Regions from separate parts of the Paenibacillus sp. JNUCC 34 genome, predicted to be linked through region 2. Evidence: riboswitches for the same ligand, from Rfam matches in the RefSeq annotation. Region 2 holds a riboswitch; the other holds the start of a gene.
What was found. Region 2 has a riboswitch for glycine ahead of gcvT (glycine cleavage system aminomethyltransferase GcvT). Riboswitches for the same ligand answer to the same signal wherever they lie in the genome.

Region 1 (9,536 bases), 1.5 Mb from region 2:
GTTAAACAAGCGGAAGTTATATCGAAGATTAACAGTACAGATGTTCAATTTTGGAGAGAGCTATTGGAGACAAGAGTTGAAGATATTTTGTACGTGATGAATCATTTTGAGGAAATACAGTCTCAATTATCATCCAAACCATTTGACTTTGGTAACATTGGGATCGTGGGGCATTCATTGGGTGGTGCTGCTGCTTTTGAAGCAGCCAAAAGAGACACTAGAATTCAAGCAGGTGTCATGTTGGATGCTAGTTTCCATCTTTTGGACTTTAATGATAATGTACAGATAAATACACCTTTCTTAATTATGAGACAAGAAAAGTGTACGCATGATGAATTACGTAATGAATTTTCTGAAGGTATTATTACCCCCTTTGTTGATGGATTTGAAAGGCTTTATACTTTATTGTCAGGCTATAAATCTTTCGTTAAAGTTCAAGGCGCACACCATATGACATTTAGTGATGTACCAATCCATTATAAAGAAGAGCAAATATCTGAGAAGCATAAGACCATTAGCAATTATGCAACTAGTTTCTTAAGTGAGTTTATCCAAAACAAGACACTGGCCTATCAAAAATTACTAGATAGCATGCAGTTAAATAAAGTCGTTGAGATTAATAAAAAAGGAGAACCTATTTGATAGTGAGCAGGAAGACGACATTACCTGTTTACACCGTATTCGCACTGCAATACTAACACTTCTGGGTTTGCAAGAGACATTTTGATGAAGCGGTATTTGTTAAGTTGGAGGTGTTTAAGAGCATGTCGAAGGCATCTCAAGATAGCACTTAATCATATAAAAACGATTTTTCGCTGCGATCTGAATTCCTTGATCTACCTGAGGATCTTCGAGAAAAGGATTACCATTAACTATCAATTGTGATATCGTGAAATTAGTATAACTGTAAAATGGAGGCAGCAACCATGGTGACAATTGAGGATTTATGAAACTAGATATTCGTGTCGGTACTGTTATTAAAGCAGAGCCGTTCCCAGAAGCTCGAAAACCTGCAATAAAATTAGAAATCGATTTTGGTGAGATGGGGATTAAACGCTCTTCTGCTCAAATTACACAAAGATATGAACCAGAACAACTTATTGGACGTCAAGTAATCGCTGTAATGAATTTTCCTGTTAGACGTATCGCCGGTTTTAAATCGGAGGTGTTGGTCATCGGCGGTGTTCCTGCAGAGGGTGATGTGGTGCTCCTAAAACCAGATGAACCTGTTAAGAACGGTACACCTATTGCATAAGACATTAGTGAATATTTAGTTTGGGCCAAGTGTTCGTAACACTTGGTCTTTATTACATAATTAAGAAGGAGGCTGAGCAGGTCATTTCGGTTTGTCCAGGCGCACTTCTTAGGTAAAGCAAACTTGTTAGAACAAGTGAGTGATTCAAAAAGATACAAAGGAGAGATTAAAATAATATTTTCAAAAGACTATATCTTTCAAAGATATGATACAGATAGAGAAAAGATTTCTGAAATGTTGATTGCCATGAGCAGAAATAATCGAACTTTTGAATCACTGAATGAAAGCGAGAGGACACTCTCATTAGCTTGCAGGCTTGATGGAGAAGTTTGTAATGGTGGATTGTCACAGTATTTTTTGAATAGTGAAGGTGTATACATTGAAGAGACAATTAAATGTTTACAATCTCTTAATGCACATGAACATAGAGCAATATTTGATCAAGCTAGTACGGTATATTTATCAAATGAGGATGAAGAAACGAAATATAAATATTGGTCAGATTTAACCGAGAAGTACGATCAGATTGATTATAATTTAATATACAAGTTATTGATTGAATTTGTAAGAAACAATTGGAATGATTTTGAATAGTGATTTTTATGAAGAGGGAACATTACAGCTCGGAATACAAGTGCTCAATCATGTGAAGTTAATAAATATACAAAATTAGGAGGAGATTTCAGTGCCTAGTCATGATGAAATCTATAAGGACCTATCTTTTTCATATGAGGATATGGTTAGCCGGCAACCTGATTTAACGGAGTATATTAAAGAAATTAGGTCGTATAAAGGACTGGATGTTTTAGATCTAGGGGCTGGATCAGGAAGGCTTTCAAGCTTTATAGCCCTTGAAGCTAACTCACTAGTTTGTACGGATATATCTGAATCCATGTTAGAGCTTTTAGACAATAAATTAAATAATAATAGTTTGTCTCGTAATTGGACTACCGTTGTAGCAGATCATCGAAAGCTTCCAATCGACAATGCATCAATCGATTTAATTGTATCTGGTTGGAGCATTAGTTACTTAACTAACACGGGCAATATTGATTGGAAAGAGAATCTTGAGTTAATCGTTTCTGAACTTATGCGTGTCTTGAAACCTGCAGGGACAATCATAATATTGGAGACTTTGGGAACTGGAACTGAAAGCCCCAATCCACCTAAGTTTTTAACTGAATATTATTCACTTCTTGAGAGTAAATACGGTTTTTCACATCGTTGGATAAGGACAGATTATCAATTTGAAAATACAACAGAAGCTAAAGAAAATATGGAATTTTTCTTTGGCTCGGATATTTCAAGAAAGATAGATGAAAACCAGTGGTCTACCGTACCTGAATGTGCAGGAATATGGTGGAAGCATGTGTGAACGTTGAACAACCAAGGAGGATTATATGAAAATCTCAATTAGTTTGACTGACCAATCTACAAAATTTATTGTAAACAACCTATACCCGCTATATTTGCATGATTTGTCTGAAATTTGGGAATGGAAACCGAATATATATGGTGTATATGAGGATGACGATACATTGACGTTGAATGAGCAAAACAAAGTTTTCGATGTCTGGTGGGAGAAGCCATCTGTACTATTTCCGTATTTAGTTAGAGTAGATGATATCCCGGCAGGCTTTGCATTTGTAGCAACTCCACCTTACACGCCTCATGGCAGTGAATTTTTCATGAATGAGTTTTTTATGTTGAGGCCATTCCGTGGGAAAGGTATTGCTGAAGCTGCAGCGGTACAAGTGTTTAATAAACATAAAGGGTTTTGGGAACTGCAAACAAACCCGACAGAAGCAAATAAGAGGGCTCAATCATTTTGGAGAAAAACAATTCAAAATTATACTTCTGAATCACACCAAGAGGAGTTTGCCAACACAGAGAATGACGGATACAAGATCATTTTTAGATTTGATAATAGTCATTTATAGACTTGTAGATATTAATATAAAGGTGTATTGCCATAGAGAACATCCTTGCGAAATCGCAGCCGGTTCTCTATAATAGATAAACAACTTCATAACTGGATGAAGTTTACGGGAGACAGGCAATGGCTTGGCCGAAGGGGCAAAACTCTCAGGCGTTTGCATCATTCTCACAGGATTGAACGCAAGCAGGACCGTAGACGGACAGAACTCTGGAGAGACTCCGCTGATGTGGGGCACCGAAGGGGCAAGACGTGTCAATACACGTTAAAACTCTCAGGTAAAAGGACAGGGATTGCAGATTTTATGCATTATTATTCGGATTTGTGATTATTATCACCTATCGTTTTATTTGCTTTTCTGCAAAAATGTCCCCAGAGTCAAATCTATCGATTTGACTCTTTTTTCGTGTCGTGAGACACATCGATATCGATGCTGAAGAGGGGAAGAGGAATGTACATGTTAGAACAATGGTTAGACAGTGTGAATCAAATTGTATGGGGGCTGCCGCTTCTTGTATTGTTGGTGGGGACGGGGATCTTTTTCACATTCCGCCTCGGTTTGCTGCAAGTTTTTCGTCTGCCGCTGGCACTCAAGCTTATATTCACCGCAAAAAATGAAGGGCAAGGAGACGTAACTAGCTTTGGCGCGCTTGCTACCGCCCTGGCTGCCACCATTGGAACGGGAAACATTGTCGGTGTAGCGACGGCTATTCAAATGGGCGGCCCGGGAGCGCTGTTCTGGATGTGGATGGCTGCTTTTTTTGGCATGGCAACCAAATACGCCGAAGGTGTGCTGGCCGTAAAGTACCGGAAAATAGACGAGAATGGGCAAGTATCGGGTGGGCCGATGTATTATATTGAACAAGGATTGGGTGTAAGATATAAACCGCTGGCTGTTTTTTTCGCTGTGAGTGGGGTATTGGTCGCATTTTTCGGGATTGGCACCTTCCCGCAAGTCAATGCCATTGTAACGTCTACGCAGTCAAGTTTGGGTATTCCAGTCGCTGCAACTGCAGCTGTAGTGACCGCTTTGACGGCATTGGTGACCGTTGGAGGGCTCAAGAATATTACAAGGGTGACCACGAAAGTTGTGCCCATCATGGCCATTGTCTATGTGGTAACAAGCTGCATCGTGCTTATTGCTTTCGCTGACAAGATTCCATACGCTCTGTCGCTCGTATTTCAGAGCGCGTTTAATCCGACTGCGGCAGGTGGCGGATTTCTCGGCGCTACTATTATGCTGGCTATTCGCAACGGCATTGCAAGAGGTGTATTTTCAAATGAATCCGGACTTGGCAGCGCGCCGATTGCGGCCGCTGCGGCCAAGGTGAAATGGCCTGCGGAGCAGGGGCTTGTGTCGATGACGGGCACTTTTATAGACACGATTATTATTTGCACACTGACCGGATTGACTCTGATTGTAACCGGCGCATGGAATGGGGCTGCGGAAGGAGCAGAAATGACACAAGCGGCGTTTGATGCGGCATTACCGTTTGGCTCCTTAATTCTTATGTTTTGCCTCATTTTATTTGCGTTTACGACGATTCTAGGCTGGAATTATTACGGCGAGCGCTGCATCGTATACTTATTTGGCGTTAAATCAATCCTGCCTTACCGCATCGTGTTTATCGTTCTGGTCGGGGCGGGCGCGTTTATCAAGCTACAAGCGATCTGGCTGCTCGCGGATATTGTGAATGGACTGATGGCACTGCCGAACCTAGTTGCCCTGCTTGGTTTGTCTGGGGTGGTTGTAACTGAAACGCGTCTTTATCTAAGGCATATGAAACAGAGATAGGAAGGGATTTTGAAGGATTTTAATGTGAAGAGTTAACAAGATATTGCATTTCCGCTATTGGGCTTACGCCCCTTACTTAAGAGATGTATAATCAAGGAAGATGATCCAGACAACACGCGACCTGACCTAAGATAGGAGATATCTAAGGGCGGGTCGTCTTTTTTTAGGTGGTGTGTCAACATGAAAACGAGAGCGATAAATGATAGAACGAAGGATAAAGTAGAAGTAAAAGCATTAATCGATACTACGGTGATATTTAGGTCGCGTGAATACACAGACAGGCTTAATCCGGTGGGATAATGCATAATGTTAGCTAAGTACTAAATAAGAGAATTTGGTGGTGTTTCCATGAAGATATGGGTAAAACATCAAGATCCAAACAACAAGTACGGAGCTAAGTTTACTTTAGGAGATAGAGATATACTTTTGCCTGAGACTGCGATTATTTCAGTAACACGGGGAGAAAGATTCAATATTTTCAGAATTATCATAAATGGAATTGTTAATGAATTTGTAAAAAAACAACTAACAAAGAATGAAAAATTATTATATGCAGAACTCTCAGGACAACTTCAGGGTGGAATTGGTCAAACCGTTACCGTGTGGAAAGATGGGAGCTCGATGAATAATTTTAGAACCAAAGGAGCCCATAAATTTGCAACAAAATTTTTTGCATGGGTTTTTTATGGAGGTAAGGTGCAAGCCTATTTCTTAACCTGGAAAATTTCAAACCAGATTCCTATGGATCAAGAAATCGAAGAAACGATTAAGAAATATGGTAGACATTTTGATGGAGGAAAACTGATCAGACAAGCTCAAAAACCTCCAAAATAACAAATTAATCGAAGGGAATACATATATATAATGAAGGATTGGCCTGAAGGATGGTATGCGTTTCGAAGCGACAGCAAGTCAGAATGGAACAGTAGAAAAAAATAGATTAGAGAGCATTCGATTAATATGGCTTTAGTCTTCTAGAGAAGAATCGTATGAGCCTGAGATGGGAGAAACCTAACTATGAAAATCAAAGCGATAAATCATTTATGTTTTTCCGTATCCAATTTAGACACGTCCATTGATTTTTATACCCATGTGTTTGAAGCAAAGCTATTAGTAAAGGGAAGAAGGCTAGCTTATTTTGATTTAAACGGCCTATGGGTTGCCCTGAACCAAGAGGATATCGAAAGGAGTCAGAATCAAAGGACGTATACGCATATTGCTTTCACGATTGAAGAGAAAGACTTTGATCTATTATTAAATAGATTGAAAGATTTGCGTGTGAACGTATTGCCAGGAAGAGAGCGGGATGAGAAGGATAAAAAATCGATTTATTTTTTGGACCCAGATGGTCATATGTTTGAATTTCATACAGGACATCTACAGGATCGATTAGATTACTATAAGAACGATAAAGAGCATATGGAGTTTTTTGAATGATCAAGGCAATGTAGATTCAGTATTCATACCTCAAAAAATAATATCATGCTGTAAAGGAGTCGGGAAGAATGTACTATAGGCAACTATTTACAAAACTCAAAATAGAAGTACCTAGTGATTTCATAGAGATGTTGGAGCTACATAAAGAAAAACAAAATGCTAATGAGTTTACATTAAGAATAATGGATTCAGATGAGATCGTAGAACTTATTGAATTTTTATCTGATATAGAAGTGTATCAAAATATAATTCCTCTATGGACCGATGACAACTCTAATTATGTCGGCGTTTTTTATGAAGGGCCATTAAAGTACAGGGTTTGTTATCTCGATCATGAAGAAACCGATATTTCACCCGGCTTTAGAAGTGTGAGCTCATTTATTCGCACCATTGAACAAGATCCAGATCTGGATTGGAGAGAGCTAAAAAAAGAATACCCCGTAGAAATAGAAAGCAGCGTTCAGGATCTTGAAGTTGATCAGAAGTGTATTGATGAGTTGAACCGGCTCATAAGCGTAAATGAGATTGACGAGGATCTTAGATGCCAGCTTCTTTTTTCAGTCATGGCTTTGACTCCTAAAAAATACCTCGATACGCTGATCAAATATTTAGATGATGAGGATATGTACGTACAGGAAAGAGCTTGTGAAATTCTAGGACATCACAGATATGCTCCAGCCAAAGATAAGTTAATCGAGGTATCGGAATCTGGAATGCATAATGGAAAGATGGCGGCGAAAAGAGCTCTGTCAAGACTTCGAGGGTGAGGGTTCGTAAGGTTCGTGAGGCTAATGAATTATCGCTAAAAAACTGAATAAAAGGAGCTTGCTAAATGTCTGATTATTATTGGGATAAGCAAATCGAATATCTCAGAAAAACCCGTTGGTTATACTACAATGATGATTATTTAGAGTTCTTGGTCAAGGGAGTTTGGAAGATCGACAAGCCTGTAAACATCATTGATTATGGATGTGGCTACGGATTTCTCGGACTTAAGCTCCTTCCACTGCTGCCTGAAGGGTCCACCTACACAGGGATAGATAAGGGTACCGATTTAATACATCAAGCTAAAGAAATATTTTCAAACCTGCGGTATTCCACTGAATTTAAGGTAGTCGATATTGAACAAATGGATGCCCAGCCGATCTATGACATAGCTATTAGTCATGCATTTTTATTACATATGACTGATTCAAGAAAAATTGTTCAGAAGATGATAGATCATGTATTAGATAATGGTAAGGTTATTTGTTTTGAGCCTCACTGGATTGCAAATTCGTCGAATTATTATGTTGACGGTCTTGATCAGTCCCAGTACATACGGTTAGGGATATTACAAAAATTGTTCGAAGAAGATTCCAGACGAAATGGAAAAGACGGAAATATCGGAATGCAGCTGCCTGTCCTTTTAAGTCAATTGGGATTAAAAAACGTAGAGTGCAGAGTGAGCGATAGGGTGAATTTTTTAGACCAACACATGGACTTGAAAGACAAGGAAAGGCTCTTTGATTCTTTAAGAGAAGAAGGGCTAGGAAAAGAACCTGAATGTTTAACGGATACTTTAAATAACTTAATGAATAGGGGATTAACGCACCAAGAAGCCTCGGATCAGCATGAAGCTGAATTACTGTTTTCTAGAGAATTTGGACCTCAATCTTGGCTAACTTATGCTCCAAACATGAAAATATCTTTTGGAACAGTAAAGAGATAGAGAGGAGCCAGTATGACAATAATTTATAAAGAGCTTGCCCCAAGCGGAGAAGACTTTATTAAGCTAATAGAAAGTGCCAGCTGGAAAGGGATAACGGAAAAAGGGCCAGAAAAATTAGGCTTTGCTTTACAAAGTAGCTGGTACGTAATGACAGCGTATGAAGAAGACAAATTAGTCGGTATAGGAAGGATTATCTCAGACGGAGTTTTTCAAGCGATAATATGTGATTTAATCGTGCTACCAGAATACATATTATAAGAAATTTGGTTTTGAGGACCGACCTGACGACGCACCAGGCATGAGATGGCAAAATCGAAATATTTTTGAGGACATGAAAGATTGGAGGTTTAATTTTGCTAATTTCAAATATGAACCCTGAGAAATTAACAAAAGAACAAATTACCAAGCTGGTCTTTGGTGATGCTTCCGAAATAGATAATGGCACTATTCATGGAGATTGTATATTCGTTTTTGGCGGGATGAATGTTGATAGAGTGTTGAAAGCGGTTCAGTTATATAAGAATGGTCGGGCACCTTTGATTTTGTTTACTGGGGGAGATAGATTTGGTGGAAGAAATCCCCATGAGTCCATAGTTATGCGGGATGAGGCCATTAAACTTGGCGTGCCTGCAGAATCCATCCTTATAGAACAAATATCCAACCATACGAAAGAGAATATTTTGGCTTCACTTATGGTACTTGATCGTGCTATAGGATTGGAAAAAATAATATGTATGGTGTCCTGATGATCGGAAGATAGGACAGGCAAACAACTGGTGGACAGATACAATGGAAGAAAAGCGAGTAAGGGATGAACTTTATAAGGTTATTTACGGTGTAAAGGGGAAATATTTTGTGGATGCAGAAGTTGATATATAAAGAGTCGATAACTACTTTAGAAAGAAAATGAGGAGGACATTATGGATAACAATTTAGCAAAAGAAATCTATGAGGTAGCGCATTTAACAGGAACTTTCACTCTTAGATCTGGTCAAATCTCGAATGAATATTTCGATAAGTATTTATTTGAATCCAACCCCGCAGTGTTATCTAAAGTGGCCGAACAATTGGCTTCATTGATACCAGATGGTATCGAAGTGCTGGCAGGGCTTGAAATGGGCGGAATACCAATAGCTACGGCTCTTTCCTTGAAATCTAACATACCAGCTGCATTTGTGAGAAAAAAAGCTAAGGAATATGGAACATGCAAGTTAGCTGAAGGAACTAACATAGAAGGTAAAAGGATTTGTATTATTGAAGATGTTGTCACAACGGGAGGACAAGTCATACTAAGTGTCAATGACTTACGGAGTGCAGGAGCCATAGTTGAAGATATTATATGCGTAATTGAACGAAATCCGGAAGGAAGAAGGAACTTAGAAGAAATCGGACTTAAAGTACA
Region 2 (9,536 bases):
CTAGCCTACAATCTGGTGATAGGGGGACTGACCCCATAGCGTGAGACAAATCAAAACACCTTCAAGTGAAATCTACTATGTCGTAAGATATAGAGACAATCTTGGAGGTGTTTTCACTATGGCACCAAAGTGAGTTACCCAGTTGAAGTGAAAATGAAAACGGTCGATGTTGGACACTATACTAAATGGTTCCTATCCAAACTCCATCAATCCCACCAAAAATACCACACATCATGCTTCATCAAATAATCCGCGTAATCCCCTAAGCTATCATGACCTTCCAACACGTATGAACAAAAAATAAAGTGCTCTTTCGCCAGCTTTAATGCATCCTCATATGTCTTCGGGCGTTTTCCTGTTTGCATAACCCATGTATCGTCCGATACAGCGAGAAGTTTAATGCCATGTTCCTTCTGCCAGTGCTTTATAACAACCGACTGATGTACTGGGAAAGGACATTCATTAAAGCCTCCCATTGGAATCCACAACGGTGCTTCATATCCGGATTCCTGCGGCAATGTCAAAACAATTAGCTCATCATCTTCTTCTATGCCTTCCTCCAGCCACTCTGTAGTTACAAGAAATGGTTCCGTCTCCGTTTCACATTGCTCTTCACTCAAAAGCTCATGCCCATCCCATAACAAAGAATACGACCGATAAATCTCATTAAAATTTTTGCCCTCCAGATTTTTCTGCTCCGAAGATAAATCTGAATACTCAAGTTGAGACCCTACAATCTTCCGCCATACATCCTCGACACTTAGGCTATGTACTTCTTCAAGCTGACCGCGAACATACGCAGAGAGTGATTCTTCTTCCTCCATTGTTTCTTCCATCATCTCTACCAAATTGTATCCAGGCAGAACCAAAATGCTATGCTTTCCTTCTTTTGTCGCAGGCAGCGACACGTTCTCCACCTCTACAACTTCAATGTCACATTCCTGTAGATAATCAGATAATTCTTCGATCATACTTCCACCTCTTTTATAAAAATATCTTCGACTCTATCATCCATCATTTGTTAATTCTAGCATGCGTTTATCTGTTACATCAAAAAAAGAAACGCTTTTGAACCATCCAGCTTAAGGACGAAAAGCGTTTCTTCGAGAAAAAGTCCACGATCTTCATCGTGGACAACGCTCATTCACGAGCTATTTTCATAATATATCTTAATTTTTATAATTTCAAAAAATTAAATCAATCCACTTTAGCCCGATATGCTTCCGCAGTAAGCAGTTTTGCAAGCGCTTCCTCTAGATCGCCTTCAACTTCGATTTCAGCGATCCAGCCACCCTCGTACGGTTCACTGTTCACCAGCTCCGGCTGCGCCTCAAGATCTCCATTCAACTTGGTTATTTTACCGGATACCGGACAATAAAGCTCCGATACCGTCTTTACAGATTCTATCGATCCAATACTATCCCCTTCAGCCACGTCTGATCCAACCTCCGGCAACTCTACAAAAACAATGTCTCCCAGTTGACATTGTGCATGATCGGTAATACCAATACGTACGATGTTGCCTTCCACCTTCAACGCCCATTCATGATCTTCGCTGTACACCAATTGCTCTCTGATTTCACTCATTTGAATTTCCTCTTTTCTTAATATGAAATGGATTCAAACAGAATAAAAAAGGACAGGAAAAGACTCACGCCTCTTCTCTGTCCTCGGTACCTGAGAGTTTATGAATGCCCGTCTCTTCACGGCCCTTCGTTTCCCCTTTGGCGGCTTTCGCTCTCTCCAGAGTTGCGTCAGATAGCGGTACTTTTACCTGAGAGATTACTCGTTAACTGGCAGGTGTAACGAATTGCTCCTTCGGTGCCGCCGCCTTTATTGGCGCTGCGGTCTCTCCCGTCCATCGTCATCCACATATGTAATTTGGTTGATTTCTTCCACAGGATAAAGCACTTAGCAGATCATGTCAATATAGCTGACAAAAATAATGTTTTTTGACGAACTAAAGGTTGACACGTTACTGAGATCGACGGTTATAATGATGTGAAGAACAAAAAGCATAATAGAGCTGAATAAGCGGATGAAGGTATTGGGAGAGATTACCGACTAACGGGTAACGCCGAAGGAGTAAACCGAAACAACGGTGAATCTCTCAGGCAAAAGGACTTTTACTGGACGCACCTCTGGAGAGAATCCTGATACATTTAGGATCACCAAAGGGGAAACTCACACGCGCTTCATATCTTGCTTACATAATTTGTGTAGAGGTAACTCTCAGGTACAAAGGACAGAGCAGAAGGACAATGATACGGCAAAGCTTGCTTTGCGCGTATGTTATTCCTTTTGCCTGTCTTTTTTTGTGTAGTCCCAATTCATGCTAAAGAGGTGCTCAAAATGAGTTCATTGCAACGAACGCCGCTTTACCCGCTTTACTCGGATTTCCCATCTGTCCGCTGCATCGATTTTGGAGGCTGGGAGCTGCCTGTACAGTTTCACGGAATTGTTCGAGAACACGAAGCTGTACGCCGACAAGCCGGTCTGTTCGACGTTTCCCATATGGGTGAATTTCTGGTAACCGGGCCAAACGCCGAGGTTTTTTTGCAGCAAATGGTTACTAATGATGTTTCGCGATTGTCTGTTGGTCAGGCCCAATATGCTCCCATGTGCAATGATAACGGCGGCACCGTGGACGATCTGCTAGTCTACAAGCTCTCAGATAATCAATTTATGCTAGTTGTGAATGCATCTAACATTGACAAGGATTTACAGTGGTTAAAGGACCATATCATCGAAGGTGTAGACCTTCAGAACATCTCTGCAGAAACAGCGCTCATTGCCCTTCAGGGCCCTGAAGCCGAAGCTATTTTGTCAAAGGTGTCCGCTGAGCCTGTTCATACACTGTCATCTTTTCATTTTATTCAAAATGCGGATGTATGCGCTACCTCCGTTCTCCTCTCCCGTACCGGTTACACCGGCGAAGACGGCTTCGAAATATATTGCCCAGCTGAATCTGCTTCGGCCATATGGACAGGGCTGCTCGCTGCCGGCGAGCCGAACGGCCTGATTCCGGCAGGGCTTGGTGCGCGTGATACTCTTCGATTCGAAGCTAAGCTCGCACTGTACGGCCAAGAACTGTCAGACACCATTTCTCCGCTTGAAGCAGGTCTTGGATACTTCGTAAAGCTGGACAAAGGCAACTTTATTGGACGGGATGCATTAGCTCTTCAAAAAAACGAAGGTGTACAGCGCAAGCTCGTTGGCGTTGAACTGATTGATCGCGGGATCCCCCGCTCTCATTACCCGGTGTATGTGGACGATTCTCTAATCGGTGAAATCACTAGCGGTACGCAGTCACCAACGTCGAAGCGAAATCTCGGTCTTGCACTGATCGACAGCAGATATACTGCAGTAGGGACTGAAGTCTCGATTGAAATTCGCGGCAAACGACTTAAAGCGGTGGTTGTAAAGACGCCATTTTACAAAAAAGGAGAAACCTTATGATGAAGCATCGTTATTTGCCGATGACTGAGCAGGATCAATCGGAAATGCTTGCTACCGTTGGGGCAAAATCGATTAAGGATCTATTTGAGGATATCCCTGCTGAGGTGCGTTACGACGGCGTTCTGCCGATGTCCGAAAGACTAAGTGAGCCTGAACTTCTAAAGTATATGAACGGACTTGCCGCTCGCAATGCAGATTTTGAACGATATGCCAGCTTTCTGGGAGCAGGGCTGTACGATCATCATATTCCCGTAGTAATTAATCATGTTATCTCAAGATCCGAATTTTACACAGCGTATACGCCTTACCAGGCGGAGGTCAGCCAAGGTGAGCTGCAAGCGATTTTTGAGTTTCAATCTTATATTTGCGAACTGACTGGGATGAAGGTAGCCAATGCCAGTATGTACGACGGCTCCACTGCTCTTGCAGAAGCGGCGGCACTTGCGTCAGGCGCTACGAAACGCAAGAAGATAGTCATTTCCCGTACCGTTCATCCGGAAGCTCGGGAAATACTCCTCACCTCCGCTCACGGCCTTGGCCTTGAAGTTGTGGAGGTAGGCTTCAAAGACGGCGTTACCGACACCGATGCTTTGACGGCTGCTATTACAGATGATACGGCTGCTGTTCTTATCCAATCTCCGAACTTCTTCGGATGCATTGAGGACGTAAAAGCCATTGAGCCGCTAGTTCATGCCCAAAAATCACTGCTCGTGCTTAGTGTGAACCCGCTTTCCCTTGGCTTGCTCGAATCACCTGGAGAACTAGGTGCAGACATCGTTGTCGGCGATGCCCAGCCCCTGGGCATACCGGCTTCGCTTGGCGGTCCAACCTGCGGTTTCTTCGCGGTATCCGAGCCGTTGATGCGCCGTATTCCAGGCCGGATTGTCGGCCAGACGGTCGATCAGGACGGCAAGCGCGGCTTCGTTCTTACGCTGCAAGCCCGTGAGCAGCATATCAGGCGCGAAAAAGCGACATCGAATATTTGTTCCAACCAGGCATTATTGGCACTTTGCGCCTCTGTGTATATGTCTACCCTTGGCAAGATGGGGATGCAGGAGGTCGCATTGCTTAATGTCCGTAAATCACATTACGCCTCCGAATGCATCACGAAAGGATCCCTAGATATAGAATTCGCTTCGTCATTCTTTAATGAATTTGTCGTGAAATTGCCGGATGGCGTTGATTTAAAAGAAGTTAATGCGAAACTTCTCAAGGCTGGTTACATCGGCGGCTACGATCTTGGGCTAGCCTATCCTGAGCTGCAGGGTCGCATGCTCCTCGCCGTTACGGAACGGCGAACTAAAGAAGAAATTGAGCGATTCATCGGAGAATTGGAGGCAATCGTATGAAACCGGAAAAAGCGCTGATCTTCGAACTAAGTAAACCGGGCCGAGTGGCCTATTCCTTACCTGATTGTGACGTACCGGAAACGGACGTTTCAGAATGGATTCCAGAAAACATGCTGCGTTCCAAACCGGCCGAACTTCCAGAGGTGTTCGAGGTGGATGTCATTCGCCATTACACGGAGTTGTCACGTCGTAACTTCGGCATCGATAACGGCTTTTATCCGCTTGGTTCCTGCACGATGAAATACAACCCAAAAATCAACGAGGATGTGGCCCGCTTTCCCGGATTTGCCAAGATTCATCCTTATCAACCCGAGGAAAGCATTCAGGGAGCTCTCGAAATGCTCTATACGCTTCAAGACGATCTCGCCGCTTTGACCGGGATGGATCAAGTGACATTGCAGCCAGCGGCTGGCGCTCACGGGGAATGGACCGGACTGATGCTGATTCGTGCATATCACGAGAGCCGTGGTGAGCAGCGGACTAAAGTGATCGTGCCGGACTCCTCACACGGAACGAACCCGGCCAGTGCTACAGTGGCAGGATATGATACGATTACAATTCAATCCAACGAGCGCGGTATGGTCGATCTTGATGCTCTCAGAGCTGTTGTTGGAAGCGACACAGCAGCATTGATGCTGACGAACCCGAGTACGCTTGGTCTGTTTGAAGAACAGATCGTGGAAATTGCTGAGATCGTACATGAAGCAGGCGGCCTTCTCTATTATGACGGAGCGAATTCCAATGCGATCATGGGAATTACCCGCCCAGGAGACATGGGCTTTGACGTGGTCCACCTTAATCTGCACAAAACGATGAGCACGCCACATGGCGGAGGCGGCCCGGGGTCGGGTCCGGTCGGGGTAAAAGATAAGTTGATCCCTTTCCTTCCTAAACCGATTGTTTCCAAACGTCAGGACGGAACATTTTACTGGGATTACGATCGGCCGCAGTCGATTGGCCGTGTGAAAGCTTTTTACGGTAACTTCGGCATTCTGGTGCGTGCCTTTACGTACATCCGTAGTTACGGGCCGGACGGTCTTCGCCGGGTATCGGAGCTTGCGGTCTTGAATGCCAACTATATGATGCATAGGTTGGCGCCTTATTACGAAGTCGCTTATCCCGGTCTTTGCAAGCACGAATTCGTATTATCCGGCAAAAAGTTAAAGGAATACGGCGTTCGGACCCTCGACGTTGCGAAACGATTACTCGATTTCGGCTATCATCCGCCAACTATTTACTTCCCGCTGAATGTCGAGGAGTGTATCATGATCGAGCCAACCGAAACCGAAAGCAAAGAAACGCTGGACGGTTTTATCGATGTAATGATTCAAATCGCACAGGAAGCTGAAACGAATCCAGAGCTAGTCATCAATGCACCTTACACAACGGTTGTGAAACGCCTTGATGAGACTACAGCTGCACGCAAGCCGGTCTTGAATTGTACTTGCGGTTAATGAGGTTGAGCAAGGGGCTATGGGACCGCCGTCATGCAACGCCAAATCGCGCGCTGCTTTACTCAAATAATCTAACAAGATTCAGTGAGTGTGGTATAAAGTGCAGTCATATATCATGACATCACGGCGAACGACGAATTGTTGCATGTAATGCAACAAAAAGGACAGATTTACCTCGTTCCAAGAGGAATTGTTGTAGAATTTACAGCAATATAAGTAGGTTCAAGCATTCTGTTCGTCCAATGTTGTATAACATACAACATTACTCATCACATCATGTTTGATCATTCTAGCAGCCCTTTAAGACGTTAGACATATCCGTAACTTCATCATTGCAACCTATTACCTTCCATATAAATAATCTTCAGACACTAACTTTAGTGGAGACTTAAAAAACAGATATTCTACAGAAAAAAGTAAAAGCAGGTCGCTCGAGGATTCATCCTTTGGGCGACCTGCTTAGTTTTAGGGTGCAACATGTTCTGCTTGATTCGGAGGCAAGAACGATTGTAGGAACGATTATTACACGTAGCGTCTCCTTATTTTATTTCATTCCAAAAAGCCACTTGATTCAAAGGAAGTCTTACAGTTTGGCGCGCCGGTTGAGCGGCTTTACCAATCGCAATCAGCATGATGCTCTCATAGTTCGAAGGAAGGTTAAACGCTTCTTTAAATTTATCATGGTTAAAACCTCCCATAGGCACGGTATCATAGCCTTTTGCCCGCGCGATTAGCATAAGCTGCATGGAGATTAGACCTGCATCGATATCCACAATGCTTCTCTTTTTGGAATCATCCAGATGGCGATATATTTGATTCGCAGTTGCGATCATTTTCTGTTTAATTTCCTCCGTCATATATCCCGCTTCCTGCGACTGTGTATAAATATGTTCCGCTTTGTCATACCACTCCATATCACCTAATACAGCGATGACGGCGGATGCATCTAATACTTGTGCCTGATTATTAGCAATTGGATAAAGCTTTTCTTTCAAGGCCTGATCATCGATGACGAGAAATCGCCAAGGCTGAAGATTGCTTGAGGATGGTGCAGATGTGGCATCCGTCAGCATTTCCTGCATCTCTTCCCGCGATATTTTTACCGATGGATCGTATTGCCGTACAGAATGGCGTTCTCTTACAACGCTAAGAAAATCTTTTTGTGTCAAAGTTGACATGGTTGAACACTCCTTAAAATTATTGTGCAAAATAATGCACAGTTTAGATCGCACTTATACTGTGCCGATAATTGCACAGTATAATGCAAATATATTTCGTTTGTCAATACACAACATCGTTACATCATTCTTTCGACGATGTCAGCGATCGTATAGGATTTCAGTACATTAAGTGTGCTTTCCTCAACCTCAGATAAAATATCAGAAAAAGCGTTTTTCATCTGCCCACCTAAGCAGTTGTCTCTTGCAGCGTCCAACATGCTGTCAGCGATGGTATTATGGATCTGGAGCGCCGAATAAATATCACCAAGCGATATGCGATCTGCACCTCTAACTAAACGGTATCCTCCGTCTCTTCCTTCACGGGATTCGATGATATGTTCTAAGGCCAATGCCTTTAAAATTCTTCTGATCAGCGTCGCATCGATATGCAGATGAGTTGCGATATCACCGCTGGAACATTTACCGCCTGAGTGTTTCTCAAGAACAACAAGTGCTTGGAGTGCTAAGCTAAAAGTTTTATAGGTGGATGGGCAGGCCATGGCCGATTTCTTAGAAGACGATACTTTATCCACTTTGTTGTACCTCCCCATTTATCGTAGTTCATTAGAATATTGTAACTTAAAACCTAACACTCCAGCAAGGTAACAAAAAGGTATGAGTATTTAATTTTATAAAAATTGTGTTATGTCCTGCTTTTTCCGGTTAACTACTAACTGAAATACATCTGGACGGCTATAGTGACCTACCACATCAAAATCATAACGACTTTGAACGATTTGAGAAAGATCCAGCGTTGCGAACAGAATGCCTTTTTCATTATACAATGGTTCAACGACATATTCTCCAAGAGGACTTACAATAGCACTTCCCCCTCTGTTCAAAATATCGGGATCTTGTTCAACATCTTCATAACAAGCTAAATCAGCGGGATATGAGTCTTTGGTCGAATACTGATTGCAGGAGATGACGAAACAGCGGCCTTCACAAGCAATATGGCGCAGTGTAGCCTGCCATGTATCGCGTGCATCTGCTGTTGGAGCGATGTAAATATCAATTCCTTGTGCGTACATAGACGTGCGAGCAAGCGGCATATAATTCTCCCAACAGATAAGTCCGCCAATTCTTCCAAACGGCGTATCGATAACCGTAAGAGTACTTCCATCACCTTGTCCCCACAACAGGCGCTCCGAACCCGTAGGTACGAGCTTCCGGTGTTTACCGAGAACCTCCCCGTCTGGTCCGATATATACCATGGAATTGTATAAGGTCCCTCTGCTGAACTCCTGATCTCTTTCAACTACTCCGATAACAAGATAAACACCTGTTTCCTTAGCAAGTTCCCCTAATGCGTCTGTCTCCGTTCCAGGAATATCGATCGCGCTTTCCCAATATCGTTCCCAGTCTTTTCTGCCATCAGCATTTCTGCTCCCGACACGGGTTCCAAAACCCAACCCTCGAGGATAGCCCCCTAAAAAAACTTCTGGAAACACAACCAGGTCGGCTCCTTGCTCTGCAGCATCTCTCGTATGAGCATCAATCTTGTCCATAGCTGATTGTTTATTAAACAAAATAGGAGCGTCCTGTACAACGGCTACACGAATATGTTGACTGTTCATGTCATCCTTCCCCTCTCGAACGATAGCATCTGTCTACGCCTAAAAATATCGCTCACACCATTAACTATTTCAATATTTTTACTATGATATATAATATATGACAAACCCTCATTTCAAACCGTCCATTCATGAATGAATTAAACCATCCAATTTATTCGACAATTTCCCCATCCATGTTCAACATATTGATAGAGTTTTGTCGTACATATGATAAAAATTTATACAGACCGAAAGGGTGAATAATGTGTGGAAACCTGATCGCAAAAGCAATCAGCCTCTTTATCAACAAATCGCAGATGATCTCGAACAAAGAATATCCTACGGGGAGTTTCCACCTGGAAGTTTGCTTCCTTCCGAACGAAAATTAGCAGACCAACTGGGGGTAAATCGCAGCACCGTTGTACTTGCATATGCAGAGCTGCGGTCGCTTGGAATCATAGAAAGCAGATCTGGAAGCGGTACCCGGGTCAGCAGAAC

Region 1: linked by a shared signal. The riboswitch ahead of AC2TF5_RS18540 (alanine/glycine:cation symporter family protein) and the one ahead of gcvT (glycine cleavage system aminomethyltransferase GcvT) in region 2 are both predicted to bind glycine.

The regions. Positions count from the first base shown of each region.
Region 1 is NZ_CM177770.1:3,941,626-3,951,161, reverse strand. It holds gene AC2TF5_RS18565 (alpha/beta hydrolase family protein) at 1-642, shown strand, start outside; partial or broken gene csaA (chaperone CsaA) at 927-1,255, shown strand; gene AC2TF5_RS18555 (DMP19 family protein) at 1,379-1,849, shown strand; gene AC2TF5_RS18550 (class I SAM-dependent methyltransferase) at 1,941-2,630, shown strand; gene AC2TF5_RS18545 (GNAT family N-acetyltransferase) at 2,656-3,195, shown strand; glycine riboswitch at 3,392-3,491, shown strand; gene AC2TF5_RS18540 (alanine/glycine:cation symporter family protein) at 3,643-4,986, shown strand; gene AC2TF5_RS18535 (hypothetical protein) at 5,335-5,820, shown strand; gene fosB (metallothiol transferase FosB) at 6,004-6,423, shown strand; gene AC2TF5_RS18525 (HEAT repeat domain-containing protein) at 6,492-7,190, shown strand; gene AC2TF5_RS18520 (class I SAM-dependent methyltransferase) at 7,256-8,134, shown strand; gene AC2TF5_RS18515 (hypothetical protein) at 8,147-8,392, shown strand; gene AC2TF5_RS18510 (YdcF family protein) at 8,488-8,880, shown strand; gene pyrE (orotate phosphoribosyltransferase) at 9,055-9,536, shown strand, end outside.
Region 2 is NZ_CM177770.1:2,426,061-2,435,596, reverse strand. It holds gene AC2TF5_RS11550 (DUF4253 domain-containing protein) at 207-971, opposite strand; gene gcvH (glycine cleavage system protein GcvH) at 1,198-1,587, opposite strand; glycine riboswitch at 1,753-1,868, opposite strand; glycine riboswitch at 2,039-2,136, shown strand; glycine riboswitch at 2,140-2,251, shown strand; gene gcvT (glycine cleavage system aminomethyltransferase GcvT) at 2,353-3,459, shown strand; gene gcvPA (aminomethyl-transferring glycine dehydrogenase subunit GcvPA) at 3,459-4,808, shown strand; gene gcvPB (aminomethyl-transferring glycine dehydrogenase subunit GcvPB) at 4,805-6,262, shown strand; gene AC2TF5_RS11525 (nitroreductase family protein) at 6,802-7,440, opposite strand; gene AC2TF5_RS11520 (RrF2 family transcriptional regulator) at 7,560-8,015, opposite strand; gene AC2TF5_RS11515 (carbon-nitrogen hydrolase family protein) at 8,112-9,059, opposite strand; gene pdxR (MocR-like pyridoxine biosynthesis transcription factor PdxR) at 9,304-9,536, shown strand, end outside.